3 regions of the Pseudoalteromonas sp. MB41 genome follow, and region 2 is predicted to be linked to each of the others. Evidence: predicted binding sites of a transcription regulator. Region 2 holds the regulator's gene; each other region holds the start of a gene.
The links. The regulator sigma-54, encoded in region 2, starts transcription at its own class of promoters, with help from an activator protein. The targets are predictions, from matches to a motif close to GTTGGCACGNNNNTNGNNT.
Positions count from the first base shown of each region.

Region 1 (2,276 bases), on a different contig from region 2:
CCAAAGCGGCTAATCAGTTAAGCATTACACAACCCGCAATGAGTAACGGTTTAAAGCGCCTGAGAAATTTATTTAATGATCCGATTTTGGTACGCACCAGTGAAGGAATGGTGCCGACAGAGCGTGCTAAAGAGCTACAACCTGTCATACGCGGTATTTTAATGACGTTAGAAGAAACACTCGCTCCTAACCGTGAATTTGAAGCATCTCAAAGTAAACGTGTATTTCGTATTATGGCCAGTGACTATGCGGCCAGTACCCTTGCGCCCAAACTACTTAGTAAGTTACACGAAGAAGCGCCTGACACCACGCTTGATATCCTGACCCCCAGTGACGTTACGTTTCATGACGTTGAAAACGGCAAGGTCGACATGGCAATTAACCGCTTTGAAAACTTACCCCAATCGTTTCACTACAAACAAATTTGGAAAGACAGTTTTTGCTGCTTAGTAAAAGCCGACAACCCTATCATTAAAGACTTCAGTCTCGATAGTTACTTAAAAGCGCGCCATATTTGGGTAAGTAAAACAGGTTTTGGTGTTGGCGTAGGGATGGATCCAAAAGATGTCCAAAAGTTAGGTTGGGTAGACGAAGCGCTTGCTCATTTTGGTAAGCACCGGAATATTGCAACCTTTACTCGAAACTATCATGTCGCCATTCACCTGGCTAAAGAGCAGAATTTAGTGGCCACACTGCCATCAAAAGCGGCGAATATTTATTTAGATGATCCGGGATTAAAAATTCTTGAGCCACCTTTCCCTATTCCGCCTTTTGAACTCGACATGATTTGGAGCCCTCTTTTACACCGTGATGCCAGCCATATTTGGCTTAGACAAAAAGTAGCTGAAGTGGCCAATGAGCTTAAGTAATATTTTACCTATTAACCTGTAATTATTGCTGGTACGCCTTTTTATATGGGCGTACCAAACTCTCTTTATCTCAAAATAAAAATGTAACACTCTGATTATTAATGATAATACTTTTATATTAGGGATTGGAACATGCTTTGCTTCATGTAGAGAGCATTGTTTTAATTCAGTCTATATTATTAGAGAGGTCATTATGCAAACACATCAAGGACATGACGTTCATCATATTGCAGATATCATTCAAGTTATGAATAGTGGTATCGATTTTTATGAAAAAGCACAGGAAAAAGTTTCAGACCCCAGTATCGTCGCGTTATTTCAGCGCATGATCGATGCCCGTAAAGTAAGTATTGAACGTTTACAGCCATACGCCATCAACCAAACAGGTCACCGTGAAAATGGCTCAGACTTTGCGGTAGAAGCTCGTAAAGCTTACACATCTTTAATCACTAAACTCGGTGCAGACAAAGATGCAACCTACGTCAGTGAGCTTGAAGAAGTCGAAGACAAAACACTCGCAGAAATAAAAAGTGCGCTCAAAAAACCTCAACCCCACGACTGTGAAGCAGCGTTATCAAAAACCCTGCTAACTATTCAAAGCTGTCATGCCGAAATGAGTAAAATGAAAAAGCATTAACTGCTAATCATATGAAGCCCAGCATAACTGGGCTTCATATTGAAAATTTAAAGAACGTTATTGCCCAGTAATACGTTTTGAAAATGAAATAGCATAAGCAGTTGAGCGCAGCTTTAACACTTCATCTTCACTTGGCATAAAGCCTTGTGAAAGCAGATTTGGGTCGTAATTAGTAAAATCACACCCTGATTCACCCGTGGATTCTATCGTGAGCTTTCCTAAATTAACTGTTTTGCGATCAGCAGGCCATTGCACTGAAGGATCCGTTAATGCATCACCCGGCTCGGCTAATTCAGCTTGAAAACGGTAATGAACTTTCCCTTTCGCTAAATCCTCTTCAAGTCGCTTAGCAAGAAATGATTTAGGTAATGCTTTCATTTGTTCTTCAGTTAGTACTTGTTCTTGCGCTTCTGGCACCATGGTCCATCTAAAAGCTTGCTTAGTGCCCTTTTCATCAACCATGTAAAAGGTATGCACACCAAAATAACGTGAAGACACATACGATGCTGGCGGGTTATGGCTTTGTAACCAATTAAATTGCCCTAACGTACTCGGGTTTTGCTCTCTGTATGCTTTCACTTTTGCAAAATCGATTTCACCTGTTTTTTCGTCAGGTACTAAGGTACTTAGCAAACCAAAAAATGCTTCAGGGCTGTTACCTGCAAATACGGGCGTAGTTAGCCCTGCAATATTGTGCACATCCCCATTTTCTAGCACAAACTGCACCCCTATTCCTCGCGGAGAACGTGATGTTTCATCAGCATTAGGGT
Region 1 is NZ_JAJJZF010000001.1:9,614-11,889, forward strand. It holds gene LPA49_RS00060 (LysR family transcriptional regulator) at 1-869, shown strand, start outside; gene LPA49_RS00065 (PA2169 family four-helix-bundle protein) at 1,063-1,506, shown strand; gene LPA49_RS00070 (catalase family peroxidase) at 1,564-2,276, opposite strand, start outside.
Region 1: a site for sigma-54 is predicted at 994-1,012, ahead of LPA49_RS00065 (PA2169 family four-helix-bundle protein). Genes of this name have one in related genera too.

Region 2 (2,276 bases):
AGTGTCGAGCTAATTTCTCTTTGTGTTTAATTACTTGACGATCAAGTTTATCGATTAACGAGTCGATGGCTGCATACATATCTTGGTGTTCAGTAGAGGCAAATAACTCGCCTCCGTTTACATGTAAAGTTGCTTCTGCTTTTTGGCTTAGTTTTTCTACATCTAGAATGACATGAACATTATTAATGTGGTCAAAATGCCTTTCTAGTTTCGCAAACTTGGTGTTTACATAGTCTCTTAATGAATCTGTGATTTCTACATGACGACCAGTTAAATTTAGTTGCATAAGCATTTTCCTTCTATGTAAAACGTCTAAATCAGACTCTTACGCTGATTCGACGGAGGTATTGCTAGAGACTCTCGATATTTTGCTATTGTCCGTCTAGCTACTTTAATTCCTTGCTCAGCCAATATATCTGCAATTTTGCTATCACTCAATGGTTTAGCTGTGTTTTCTGCGGCGATTAGCTTTTTGATTAAAGCGCGAATTGCCGTAGATGAACACTCACCCCCATTTTCAGTGCTTACATGGCTGGAGAAGAAATATTTCAACTCAAAAATTCCCCGCGGGGTATGCATGTATTTTTGTGTTGTTACTCGCGAAATTGTTGATTCATGCATTTCGACCATTTCCGCGACATCATTTAATACCATGGGTTTCATGGCCTCAGGACCATGTTCAAAGAAAGCCTGTTGTTGTTGAACAATACAGTTAGTCACTTTTAATAACGTGTCATTACGGCTTTCTAAGCTTTTAATAAACCATTTTGCTTCTTGTAAATGAGAGCGAATAAATTGGCTATCACTGCTTGATTTTACAGAACGTGACATCGCCGCATAGTGGCTATTCACTCTGATTTTCGGCATGCAGTCTGGGTTTAGTTCAACTACCCAACGGCCTTTTATTTTTTTTACGGATACATCGGGTATCACGTATTCAGATTCTTCTCTAACAATTGTATCCGCAGGCTTTGGATTTAAGCTGTGGATCAATGTCATGACTTCTTTCAGCTCACTTTCTTTAAGCTTAGTCTTTTTCATCAAAGTGCGATAGTCACGACTCGCTAATAATTCAATATGTTCTGATAACACCATTTTAGTTTCAGCTAAATAGGGGGTGTCAACATCGAATTGGCGTAATTGAATACACAAACATTCTTGTAAACTACGTGCGCCAATACCGACAGGATCGAATAATTGGATTCTTTTTAGGACAGCTTCGACTTCATCAAGTTCGATTTCTTCTTCATCGTTATTTTGATTGAAGCTTTCAACAATGTCTTCGCAGCTTACGGTTAAAATACCCGAATCATCAATTGCCTCAACAATCGCAACGGCAATCGCTTCGTCTGTTGGGCTGAATGGAGTCAGTTGTAACTGCCACATTAGGTATTCGTGGAGAGTTTCGGTTGATGCGCCTTGGTAAATTGATTCATCTTCAGGCATTGGACCTGAGGAACTTGATGGGGCAGCACTCATGTACTCATCCCACGTAACATCCATTGCTAAGTCGTCACTTACGGTGTCTTTGTTGAGGGCATCACTGCTTTCTTGCTCGTACTCGCTCGCAGCTTCGTCAGCCGACGCGCTTAGTTGGGTATCGTCAGATTCGGCTTTTTGCTCGTTCTTGCCAATACTCTCTTCTGCATAATCTGCTTCTTCAACTTCAAGCAAAGGGTTAGAGTCTAACGCTTCTTGAATTTCTTGCTGGAGATCCAATGTACTGAGCTGCAACAAACGGATAGCCTGTTGCAGTTGTGGAGTCATTGTAAGTTGCTGGCCCATGCGCAGCTGTAATGATTGCCTCATGTATCCCTAACAATCCTTTTTAGTCTTATCAAACAATAGCACGATGCCGTTAACTATTTATTTGATTTATTGTCATTGTTATAAGTCTAGCAGATGCTCTAGTCGGTGGCGTATTTAAAGCCTGAATTGCTCGCCTAGATACACATCGCGTACAGTTTGGTCGGCTAACACATGTTCAGGTGTACCTGATGCAATTAGCTCCCCATGAGAAACAATGTAGGCTTTTTCACAAACATCAAGGGTTTCTCTCACATTGTGGTCAGTAATTAATACACCAATACCACGATTTTTTAAGTGCTCGATAATTTTCTTTATATCTAACACTGAAATAGGATCAACACCAGCAAAAGGCTCATCGAGCAAAATAAATTTAGGGTCAGCGGCCAGTGCGCGTGCTATTTCAACACGACGGCGTTCACCCCCTGACAATGCCATACCTTGGCTGTCACGAATGTGTTGAATGCTAA
Region 2 is NZ_JAJJZF010000013.1:35,140-37,415, reverse strand. It holds gene hpf (ribosome hibernation promoting factor) at 1-286, opposite strand, end outside; gene LPA49_RS13300 (RNA polymerase factor sigma-54) at 313-1,809, opposite strand; gene lptB (LPS export ABC transporter ATP-binding protein) at 1,924-2,276, opposite strand, start outside.

Region 3 (2,276 bases), on a different contig from region 2:
TCCATATTTGGCTCCTAGCCTAAACCAAAATCCTTGGTGTTTATCCTTTCACTTTATCCATAAAGCGTTGCCATTGTGCGCTTGTCCATAACGCCTTGTTACTTCCTTGCTGTCCTTTGTGCTGTGTTACATTTTCCATACTGTAAATCTCCTTGCAGTGTTGTCATCCATTATTACGTGTGCATTTCCTTGCCGTAAACTCATTCCTTTGAACCGTGATTATTATCGCTTACCGATAATATACACAGCATGAATCAAACCTGGAATGTACCCTAATAAGGTTAAAATAATATTAATCCAGAATTGTGCCCCCAAACCTACCTGTAAAAATACGCCAAGAGGCGGAATTAAAACCGAGAAAATAATGCGTATTAAATCCATAACTCACTCCTTGAAAAAGATAAGCCCAGCCAAAGCTGGGCTATAGGGCGTGCTATTATTCAGCAACAATCTTAAGTTCATCGATGACTTTACGCACATCTTCAGCATTTTCAGCAATGCTCACTGCTAATTGCTTTTCTGCATCTGACTTAACCGTACCTTTTAGTGTAACAACGCCTTTATCTGTATCGACATCAATATCAGTGCCGCCTACTTCAGAGTTAAATAAATAACGTGTGGTGATCACTGTACTGATCTTCGCATCAGTTAAGTCACTTTCTACTGAGTCACCTTTATCTGCACTCGCTGCCTTAGACTTCATGTTTTTCACAACCGTTAATTTATTATCAACAGCAGTTACTCCGTCTAGGCTAAGTACAAGCTCTTCGGCTAACTCTTTGTCTAATTCACTATCAACTTTACCGGTTAATACAACTTTGCCGTTTTTTACGTCTGTGTTGATATCAAAATTATTTAGGTTAGTGTTCATAAGAAGCACAGTTTCTGCCTTACCATCAATCCAAGCATCTTTACTTTCATTTTCCCAGTTGCTTGCCTGAGCACTCATACTTGTTGCACCAATTACTAACGCAGCAATCATAGTCTTGTTGAATGTATTCATAATCTTTCTCCTTTTGATTAAAGACGAGATAACTAATGCGACTTCGATGCCAACTTTTTATTTTTATATTATTCAATAAGTTAAATCGATATTCAGCCATGATTTATATTCGTTTCGGTAATTATTTACAGACAATTCGGTAAGAAGTTCACTCTGTTATAAAAATGACTAATTAATTGTCAATCTTATTAATCTATGGTTAATTTAACGAATGAAAGCCCACATCAAAAAACATAAACCAATGAATATTAATAAAATAATTTTTGGCCTACACTTTGCTTTGTGATTAACATAACTTTAAAACTCAACAGGGAATTATCATGGCCGTCAAACTCGAAGATCGCCCCATCGAGCAAGTAAGAGAAGAAGTAATCGATCAACTTATCTATAACTACAGTCATGCAGTTATTTCAGCAGAAGCATTTGAACGAAGACTAGACCAAGCAATGGAAGCCACCAGCAATGAAGTGTTAATTGAGCTGGTTTCTGACTTAGAGTTAACAGCAGATATTGACTACAAGTCACATAAACACGCGCAGTTTAAACCTCACTATGCACATGGTAGCGATGCAGAAAGCCTGCAACTACGCAGTATTTTAGGTTCCAACGAGCGCAGCGGCCAATGGCTAGTCCCGAAAGAAATTCACCTAACGAACTGTTTAGGCTCAATTGAATTAGACTTTAGTGAAGCCGTTTTTCAGCACCAGCATGTCACCATCTACGTAAACTGTATTTTAGGCAGCGACGAAATCTACGTGCCAGAGCATGTGAATGTAGTGTCAAAATTGTTTAGTGTGGTTGGTAGCGTTGAAAATAAATCGGTTGCACTCAATAAAGGGCAAGGCCCCACAATTACGATTGAAGGTAATGTTTGGCTAGGCTCAGTAGAGATTAAAGTCAAACGCACCATGAAAGAAAAGTTCATCAGCTTTGCCAACAGCCTAAAAGCCAGTTGGAAAGAAATGAATAGAGTGCAATGACGAAATACGAGTTGCGAAACCCCTTCGCGCACAATAAATTTCACGCCTACCTTAAACCGTAGGCGTTATGTTTACATGGCACGTTTGCACAGCAACGTCTTTTATAAAATTCACGGCTAAAGCCCCTCCTACAAGTGATATACACTACATGTGGGAGGCGTTTTAACTATACAAGCTCGCATCTCGCTTTTCGTACTTCGTTGCTTACAACCCTTTCACGGCTAAAGCCCCTCCTACAAGTGATACACATTTCACACGTGGGAGGCGTTTTAACGCCGAAAAAGCGAACCTTT
Region 3 is NZ_JAJJZF010000007.1:2,031-4,306, reverse strand. It holds gene LPA49_RS09125 (YqaE/Pmp3 family membrane protein) at 223-381, opposite strand; gene LPA49_RS09120 (BON domain-containing protein) at 437-1,003, opposite strand; gene LPA49_RS09115 (LiaF domain-containing protein) at 1,324-1,983, shown strand.
Region 3: a site for sigma-54 is predicted at 1,039-1,057, ahead of LPA49_RS09120 (BON domain-containing protein). Genes of this name have one in related genera too.